DNA from 3 places in the Paenibacillus sp. JGP012 genome. Region 2 is predicted to be linked to each of the others. Evidence: riboswitches for the same ligand, from Rfam matches in the RefSeq annotation. Region 2 holds a riboswitch; each other region holds the start of a gene.

Region 1 (3,280 bases), on a different contig from region 2:
GCTGTTCTAAAGTTTATTATCGTCTCTCAAATAATAAAGGCTGATGCGCTGCGGTTTTATCCTACCGGGTGCATCAGCCTCTTATGTGTCTTTTTTATCATACAGCCTCAGTCGTATCTTTATATCTAACCTATATCTAATCTAACCCTAAACTAACCTGACCTGTTCTAACCCGCACTCACCTACTCACTTGGAACTATTCTCATCCGAAGATGCATCTGGCATGAGCAGCGGCAACAGTTCATCCAATGATTTAACCGTCCAGTCTGCACGCTCATGCTCTGACTGCACCGGCTGAAACCTTCCATATCCCTGGAGAATACGAATGGTATGCAAGCCCAGACTGCGAGCCGGAACGATATCATTGTCAATCCGATCTCCAATCATCACCGCTTCCTCCGGGGCACAACCAGCCTGTTTCAGGGCAACCGCATACAATTCCGGGTCGGGCTTGGACACTCCTTCTTCTGCCGAGCAGGCCAGTACATGAACATATTTTCGAAGTCCATAACTCTCCAGCCGCATTTCAGTCCCCGGGCTCTGATTCGCAATAATGCCTATGTGATAGTGCTGCGACAGCTGCTTGAGCACCTTGGCTGCAGAAGGAAATGGCCGCTCCAGCTCTTTGTGGAATTTCAGCTTGTCCTGAATCTGCTTGCGGTGACCTTCATCCTGAATGTATGTCCGCATAGCTACCTTCATAGGCCATTGTTCGTAGTTCTGGTAACATTGCTCAAACAGCTCCCGTACATCCTCAATCTTTACAGGATAGCCGTAAGCATTCGCCTCACGCACAAACTGCCCGATAATATCGTCAACAGGCTCCCATTCATCCACCAGCGTATCCCCTACATCAAAAAACAACCACTTCAACCCGGCAATATCCGGCAAGCCAATTCCTCCTTGTACGCCGCTCAATGAAGATCCCGTGCGCGCATGCTGTATCCATAAAAAAAGAAGACCCACGACAAGCATGAGTCTCCTCAGATTCCGTTAGTCCATACCTGCAATTATAACAGGCACCTTACACAGGATCAATCATAAGCTGCTTGCTTCAGCTTCGAGTTTATTGCAACTATTAAGCAAGAATCCAACTTCTCCATTTAACGAATACACAATTTTGTCCGCACCCATACCTCGATAAATGCCTTTTGGATGACTTTGCTCCGTTATCACACACAGAGACTTGGATGTCCAGGAGCGAACAATCTGCAGGTAACGGCAAGTCAGGTTCAGACTGTTCTCAAAAATAAATACGTTGCCTACGCTCGTCTGCGGCAAAAACCATTTTTGAGCTGCTGCTGTATTCATACGAATCACATGCTCTACTCCGATCCGGCGGAGCTTACGCTCCTCACCCGCACTGTTTGTCAGAACGGCAAAAGGCATTTTTTTGTACATCAGCAGCTTCACAAATTTACGTCCAGCTTCATTCGGAGCGGTTACTAAAATCATCTCTGTATCCATCATTCGTTCCTCCCTTGGCGTGAAAAGACAACAAAAAAGAAGCGTGGGGACCAAGGCCTCCGAAACGCTTCTTAAATAATCCATGGAGAAAACGCCATGGACCAGCGTGCGGTTTGTTGCCTCTCCCTTTAACGCTTACGAGGTTAGCTGACGGATTCGGGCGCGAGAGTCGCCCTATTTCCGGCTGTCACCGGAAAATTCACCCCATGGATGTCTGCTGCTGTAATGCAGCACATCCTGTTGGTTCCCCCGTTTTCCACCCACGATGAATGGAAACTCAGCGATTGAAACATCGTTCGTAAATCTTGCATGTAAGACCGATCGATATCATCGTCTGTTTCGTTTTTCAGGTACAATATAATTAAAATTCAAATTACGCTTTGAATCATACACCCGTGCCATGATCATGTAAAGTCCGGGCAGATCACCGAATCGTCAGAATTCCGGCAATAAGCTTCAATAATAACGCTTACAATGAGCTTATACGCTATCCAACTCTTCCAAGCTGTCTAATTCTCGCCCGCACAAAAATTGTTCAAGCGAATTGCATTCCTTCTATGAATAAAGTCGAGCCGATGAGGATAATAGTGTTCTCTGTAAATTGATTTTGCATTATTTAATTGCATAAAATATAATAAACATATCAATATAATATGCTGGAGGCGATCCCCATGTCAGTCTATGATTACAAAGTAAATACTCTTCGCGGACAAGAGATTGAAATGTCCCAATATCGCGGTAAAGTGTTGTTAATTGTAAATACCGCAAGCCAGTGCGGCCTCACTCCTCAATTCAAGGGCCTGCAGGAGCTGCAGGACCAATTCCAGGATGCTCCTTTCGAGGTCCTTGGATTTCCCAGCAACCAGTTTGCCCAGGAGAAGGGATCCTCTGATGACATCGCTGAGTTCTGTCAGATGAACTATGGCGTAAGCTTCCCTATGTTTGAGAAGATTGACGTTAACGGTGCCAGTGCTCACCCGCTATTCCAGCATATTACGAAGGAAGCGCCAGGTCTGCTCGGCTCCAAGGCCATCAAATGGAACTTCACAAAATTCCTTGTCGATCAGGAAGGGAACGTTGTGAAGCGTTATGCTCCCCAGACTACACCCGATAAAATTGTAGAGGATATTCAGAAATTATTGAAATAAATAACACACATTTCTACACTTTGAAAAAAGCTGCCCCAAACCACAGAGCCTCGGTTCTGCTCGGTTTACAGGGTGGCTTTTTTACGCAGCTAATGAAACTTATCTCCGACTGTTGTCGCCCTTTAGCTGTTATTTATGCAGGATCAAAAGACAAAAAAAGAAGCCTCCCGTACAGGGAAGCTTCCTTCAATAACGCTTCATATGATGCGGTCGAGAGGACTCGAACCTCCACGGGCGTACGCCCACTACCCCCTCAAGATAGCGTGTCTGCCATTCCACCACGACCGCATGTCGTAAATTATCGGCAACAGAATTGATTATACCGGAATGTTATCTAAATGTAAAGCATTTATTTGAATACGCCAAAAATCAGTCATATTTCCCCGAATGTGCGCATATCCTGAATCTGATTCCGAAAAAATGCCAAGGCCGCAGTGGAACCAGAATGAATTTCTTGCAGCATCGTATTTTCAAATATTATTTCTAAAGGAGAATAAGATAATTGTTATATTATATAACATGAAAAATAACAAATAACGAAATTTAAGCTATTTTTCAATGCAAACCATTGACAAAACACGGATAATTATGTGAATATATATATCATATAATTCGGATTTAAGCACATAAGATTTAGAAAAGAGTATTTTATGTAATATAAAATA
Region 2 (3,280 bases):
TACAGCTTATGTTGAAGTCATTCGGGGTACGCCAATGCTGGTGCAGCTCATGATTATTTATTATGGTGTTTCCTTGACTTTTGGCATTAATTTCTCGGCACTTCAAGCAGGTATTATGACACTTTCCATTAACAGTGGGGCGTATCTTGCGGAGATTTTCCGTGCAGGGATTCAAGGCGTGGACCGTGGTCAATTGGAGGCAGCCCGCTCACTTGGTATGGGCAGAGGCGCTGCGATGCGTTATATTATTTTGCCACAGGCCTTCAAAGCCGTGTTGCCGGCGATCGGTAACGAGTTTGTGACCATCATTAAAGAATCTTCCATTATCTCGGTCATCGGTATGGTGGATATTATGTATCAGGCAAGTGTAGTCAAAAACATTACGTACCAGGGAATGAATCCATTCCTTATTGCGGCAGCGATTTATTTTGTAATGACATTTATTTTGTCCAAGCTGCTGGGTCGATTGGAAAGGAAGTTGGGTGCAAGTGATAGACGTTAGACAATTACACAAATCTTATGGAAAAAATGATGTACTGAAGGGAATTGACGTATCCATCGCCAAAGGTGAGGTTGTTGTGGTAATCGGTCCTTCCGGTTCAGGGAAAAGTACGTTTCTGCGTTGTCTGAACCTGCTGGAGCAGCCAACCTCAGGCCAGATTGAATTCGAGGGTGTGTCGATCACCGACCCCAAGCACAATATCAACACAACTCGTGAAAAGATGGGCATGGTGTTCCAGCATTTTAATCTGTTCCCACATAAAACGGTGCTGCAAAACATCACAATTGCCCCGATTAAGGTGAAGAAACAATCGACGGAGGAGGCCAACAAAATCGCCGAGGATCTTCTAAAGACGGTCGGTTTGGCTGACAAAAAAGAGGTGTATCCCAATCAGCTGTCTGGTGGACAAAAGCAGCGGATTGCGATTGCAAGAGCACTGGCCATGCAGCCGCATGTAATGCTGTTTGATGAGCCTACATCAGCTCTGGACCCTGAGATGGTCGGAGAGGTGCTGGAAGTTATGAAACGACTGGCCGAAGGTGGCATGACGATGGTGATTGTTACACATGAGATGGGCTTTGCACGTGAGGTGGGTGACCGCATCCTGTTCATGGACGGCGGAGTTATTGTTGAAGAAGGTACACCTGATGAGGTGTTTGGCGCTCCCAAGCATCCACGGACCCGTGATTTTCTTGCAAAAGTTCTCTGATTGATTTTTATATTCCATTCGAATCAAAGCGTTATCGACCTGATGTGTCGGTAACGCTTTTTTAAATTTTCGATCAAGAAATGTAACGTTTCTGTTACCTGGACGCTAATGAAAATACTGTGGGAAGGGCTATAAAACAGTAAATTTCTTATGAAAAGCAGACTAGATCAGGCTGGTGAATCGCAAAATGGTAACATTTACTACAGCTCATGGTTACAAAATTGTGATATATTGAATGCGGCCGAAATTTCCGGAGAGGAAATGCGGGGGATGTAACAATGCAGTTGTCCTGTCATATGGACAGCACACTGCTAGGGGTGAATTAGGAATACATAATGCATCAGCATGTTCAGTACAGCCTATAGGGTGGGTTCCTCCATCCGAATCCGACAACTAACTTCGCAGGCATAATGAGGAGGAAGACCATGTTTAACCACAAACGCATATCAAAAGCAGCCATTGCACTACTGACATCCGTATTATTGATTCAAGCTGTTCCCGCTCACGCAGAATCTGTACATGTCGCTAAAGAGGGAGATACGTTCTTTACGTTATCGAAGCAGTATGGCGTTTCCACAGACAAATTAATGAATGCCAATAAAAATATTTCACCCTATAACATCTATGGTGGTTTGAAAATTACGATTCCAGGGCAGGAAAATAAAGCAGGAGCGGCACCAGCACAGATGAAAGCTCAAGAAAATACGGTTAAAGCCGCAAGTCTGGATGTGAATGCCGAGAATAAAGTTGTACAAGCCTGGGGTAAAACCTTTGATTACAGCAAAACCATCAATGTGAAGGCTACAGCATACTCCGCGGATGCTTCTGAAAATGGAGGATGGGGTGCTGTCGATTATTTCGGCAATCCACTGGAGCTTGGAACCATTGCGGTAGATCCGAAGGTCATTCCTTTTGGCACAAAAGTACTGGTAACGGGTCATTCACATCCGGGGCTGCCAAAGCAAGCTTTCGTAGCTACGGCACTCGATGCAGGAAGTGCTATTAAAGGCAATCGCATTGATATTTTCATTCCGGGCAGCAAGCAGTTTGTAAATACTTTTGGTTTTCAGGATGTTGAGCTTTACATTTTAAAATAGCTGCTTGCATCGGACTTGAATAACGAACAGATACAGGGTGTTCTCAGGTGTTATCATGATATGTTGTCATGTTAACGCCAAGGAACACCCTGTTTATTTGCAGTCAGCTATATTTACTGCTTTTCCTTAGATAGCTTCAGCATTTCATCCAAAGTAACGAGATCATATCCTCGATTCCGCAGTTCCTCGATCACTTCAGGCAAAGCTTCAACGGTACCATTCAGATTGGACCCTGTGCCTCCACCGGCATGCTGCAGTACGATGGAGCCGGGTCTGACCGCAGAAAGAATGTTGTGTTTCACTTGCTCTTTCGGAAGGCCCTTCCAATCCAGAGAATCAACATTCCAGTTGACGATGCTGTAACGCTGCTTTCGAGCCCAGCGAAGCTGTTCCTCGTTAATATCCCCATATGGGGGACGAATCATTTTCGGCGTGTATCCGGTCAGACGCTGGATGATGTCTCCAGTATGTAAAATTTGCCTGCGGAAAGCGGTCATGGATAACTTGCTGAATTCGGGATGATTATAGCTGTGGTTGCCTATAACATGCCCTTCCTTCACCATACGTTTCACCAGATCTGGATGTTTCTCGGCCCGGCTGCCTACAACAAAAAATGTTGCGCGCACCTTGTATTTTTTTAATACATCCAGCACCTGACCGGTAAATCGCGGATCGGGAACATCATCAAAAGTAAGCGCAACCTGCTTGGTGGATGGACCGTTTGTTTTGAAGGTGTCCGCATATTTCTGCCGCAGTTGTCCCAAGGTCAGCTGCTCTTCTCCGGTATCCGAAGTGGATGCAGGGGTATGTGACTGTTTCTCAGTGTTTTCTGTTGGCATGTAAGCATGAGCTGGGGAAAGCTGCAAAGCTCCAAAACTCATAAACGTAATAAACACAAGAATGATGAGGCGTAAACGCATATGTGACGGCCTCCTTTTTCAAAAATGACGTTCTCTATGGTATGCCCTGTGA
Region 3 (3,280 bases), on a different contig from region 2:
GGGCCTTTGGGCTACCCGTATGAAGGACGGGTTTATTTCTTCTCTGCGAGCCACATGGCGATGTGGGCAATTTCCTCATCCTGCAGTCGGCCTTTGAAGGAAGGCATGCCGCCTTTACCTTTGACAATAGTAGAATAGATTTTCTCTACATCGTCTTTACTGCCAATGTTTGCAAGAGCCGGGCCTACGCCACCTTGAAGCTGGTCACCATGACAGGAAATACAGTTGGCTTTCACCAGTGTCTCGGCCTGTCCAGCGTCCATAGTGACTTCAGGCATGGTGGGCTTGGCTTCTTGAGCCACTTCCTCTTTACCTGGAAGCGTAAACATTAAAACAATAGCTAAAGCACATGCTGCAAAAAATACCCCGCTCATGATCCATTTGTGCATCCCTTATGTCCCCTCCAGAATGTAAGATCATCTAACCCAAACTATCCCTATCATTATAACGGAAGCTGTCGATACATCATAGCATTTTGTGGTAATTTTTTGAACGAATCACAAAAGAGAGATAAATTGAAACGATTTTAGTTATTCATTTGCGTCCTCGGACCCTCATATACCATGCAGTGAAAGGGCTTTAGACCACTTGGTGTTTGACGTTCATATGTATCATGGATGACAAAGCCGCTCTTCTGATAAACACGGATGGCACGATTGTTCCAGGTTAGCACTTCAAGATCGATCTCATTGGACGGATTCCGGCGTATAGCTTCCTGTACTATTGCAGCGACAAAAGCGCTCCCTAGACCTTGACCGCACTTCTCAGGATGCATGCCGAGGCCGATACGTGTCACGCCCTGGAGAGGGAAAAATTGCGTGAATCCACAGACCTGCTCTTGTTCATCCAGAACGATGGCATACTGCTCCTGACGAAGTTGTGCATCTCCAAATTCGACTTCCAACGCTTTCATCTGCTCCCAGGGAAGCCAGCTGTAAATATTGTAAGGCGGATCGTATTGCCATCCACATATAAGTTCTGCGTGTGTCTCCTCCATAGGTACGACATGAAACGCCACAGGGGTTCCATTCATATAACAATGCACACTCCTTCCGTTGTTACTCATTCTCTGTTCACTCTACAAAAGAGCGCTTCATTTGACAAGACTCACGTTCAGACCAAAAAAAAGTGAAACAAAAGTCAGACTCATTCCGTTTATATTATAACGGGATGGGTAAAAACATCATAAGGGCACGGACAGACGAAATAAAATGAATGTGTTGGTTCAAGAGCGCACATGAGTTGCTGCATCAGCTACCACACAGGATCAGGAAGCACAAAAAAACCGCCGGATACATTCCTGTGGAGAATGTACCGGGCGGTTCGATTGGTTGTTTCGTATTTCGTTCCAGTATAGTTCATGATTCCAGCATCATGTTGATTACAGCTTGTCCCTATTCGAGGGCCAGTGACTCATATGCGTCCGTGCTCATAATCCGTTTAGCGCCAATGTAACGGTTAGCCCAGTAATTTTCACTTAAAGAGCTGATGGTTACACCTTTAGAAGAAGAAGAATGTGCAAATTTACCATTCCCTACGAAAATACCTACGTGAGATACGCCTTTACCTGTTGTGTTGAAGAATACCAGATCACCAGGTCTCATCTCCATGCGGGATACGGAATCACCCATGTCATATTGAGAGCTGGATTGGCGAGCCAAATCAATACCTAGTTTGTCGAATACATACCGTGTAAATCCGGAGCAGTCAAAACCGTCAAGCGTTGTGCCTCCGCTTTTGTATGTAGTTCCCATTGCTGAATCAATAACTTTATCCATCTTAGAATCTGCAAATGCGCTGCCTGCACCAAGTGATAATGCAAATGTGAGGCTAAGTACTGCTGCGGTCAATTTCTTCTTAAACAAGTGATATACCCCTTCCAACGCCTGCGAGGTTAGCTTAAGGATTCGGTTGAAGGTCCCCTATGATCCCTCTGTATCAAGATCAATTCACCCATAACTGGTTCCCCCGCTTCCCAGGTGCCAGGAATTTGGCTATGCTAGTTATGCACCTGAAAAAACGAACGATAATTTAATTTTAAGGATTTAATTTTAAGTTGTTACAAATAAGGATTTAAAGATTACAAAGTTGTTACTAAAAACTCACTGCGCTTATTGTACCAGAGGAGTGGGGCTTTGGCAACGTTTAGCAGTAAAATTAGCAAAAAAAACCTCGACCTTTGACGGGGAAAGGTCGAGGTTTGCGTATTTATACGAAATAAAGCATGAGTAGTTTAACATGAGATGGTAACAATTTTTCATTTTGTAAACGGTTTATCGTTCATCCTTGGAAAATGTGGACTGCCATACGCGGAAGTGGGTACATACTTTCCATAAGCTGAGCAGGCTGCGGGCAAGTGGATAAGACTGCTGCAGGATCAGCCCGGTAAGACCGGTCAGGAACCATGACGCCGATGTGAATGCACCAAAGATGAGTAGATGAATGAGTCCCAGCATCAGTGCAATCCCGATAATCGTTAAGGTGCGGCGTACAGCAACCCATAGGCCCTTGAACGTTCCATGAATACCGCCCTCCCCTTCCGGAGCCGAAGCGCCAAACTGCATATAGAGCATCGTATGATGTACAATCCAGCCATAGATGATCCACCCCGCTGCATAAGGAAGTGCTGGCAGAAGTAAATGAAGAGAATGAAAGCTGTCCATTAGTATGGAATACAGCTTCGGTATGAGCCAGTATGCCGGAAGAAATAACAGCAACGTACGTACGGTGTGCAGGAGCAGCATCGGTTTCCATAACTGTTTAATGCCACGGATAAAAGGAATTCGTTCTTCTGATGCATTAAAATGCTGCAGGGAATAGAGCAAACCAGCCTGGAAGAGGGGACTGACCAGCATGCGAAGCAGCAGCATACCGCCCAGAATCCACAGATAGCGCTGAACCTCGGGGCCGGACAGGCTCAACTGACTCTCCATTTTGAACAAAAGTGTGCTCAGTTCCCCCGCATCCTCTGTAGGATAACGCAGCAGGAGAGGAACCATCGCTGATTGAATCAGCCGGTAAATAAAGTAACCCCATATGAGCTGATAGATAAATAGAAGCGCGGCAATGAACATATGCTGACGGACGAGAAACCAGCCTTCACGAATTTTACCTTTCATCTCTCCACCTCACCATGACAGACCTCCGAATATAACTTCAATGAATTTCGCAGCGCTCATGCTCCAGCGGGATTTGGTTTTCTCGTCCAGTCCGGCTCTCAAAAAATTGTTCATGTGTCGATTCTCCAGCACGATGTCGTACAAAGGGTCAGTCATCGCCC

What was found. A riboswitch is a leader RNA that binds a small molecule or an ion and turns the genes downstream of it on or off. The one in region 2 is predicted to bind cyclic di-AMP.
Region 1: linked by a shared signal. The riboswitch ahead of HNR77_RS27310 (hypothetical protein) and the one ahead of HNR77_RS12880 (3D domain-containing protein) in region 2 are both predicted to bind cyclic di-AMP.
Region 3: linked by a shared signal. The riboswitch ahead of HNR77_RS26800 (C40 family peptidase) and the one ahead of HNR77_RS12880 (3D domain-containing protein) in region 2 are both predicted to bind cyclic di-AMP.

What each region holds. Positions count from the first base shown of each region.
Region 1 covers NZ_JACHKG010000041.1:2,570-5,849, forward strand. Annotated here, with positions in the region: gene HNR77_RS27300 (Nramp family divalent metal transporter) at 1-10, shown strand, start outside; gene HNR77_RS27305 (HAD family hydrolase) at 187-918, opposite strand; gene HNR77_RS27310 (hypothetical protein) at 1,039-1,467, opposite strand; cyclic di-AMP (ydaO/yuaA leader) riboswitch at 1,585-1,760, opposite strand; gene HNR77_RS27315 (glutathione peroxidase) at 2,139-2,615, shown strand; tRNA gene HNR77_RS27320 (tRNA-Leu) at 2,821-2,903, opposite strand.
Region 2 covers NZ_JACHKG010000008.1:171,632-174,911, forward strand. Annotated here, with positions in the region: gene HNR77_RS12870 (ABC transporter substrate-binding protein/permease) at 1-502, shown strand, start outside; gene HNR77_RS12875 (amino acid ABC transporter ATP-binding protein) at 489-1,211, shown strand; cyclic di-AMP (ydaO/yuaA leader) riboswitch at 1,441-1,634, shown strand; gene HNR77_RS12880 (3D domain-containing protein) at 1,637-2,308, shown strand; gene HNR77_RS12885 (polysaccharide deacetylase family protein) at 2,422-3,228, opposite strand.
Region 3 covers NZ_JACHKG010000038.1:27,875-31,154, reverse strand. Annotated here, with positions in the region: gene HNR77_RS26810 (c-type cytochrome) at 33-389, opposite strand; gene HNR77_RS26805 (GNAT family N-acetyltransferase) at 527-1,033, opposite strand; gene HNR77_RS26800 (C40 family peptidase) at 1,395-1,865, opposite strand; cyclic di-AMP (ydaO/yuaA leader) riboswitch at 1,869-2,006, opposite strand; gene HNR77_RS26795 (hypothetical protein) at 2,274-3,119, opposite strand; gene HNR77_RS26790 (M1 family metallopeptidase) at 3,129-3,280, opposite strand, start outside.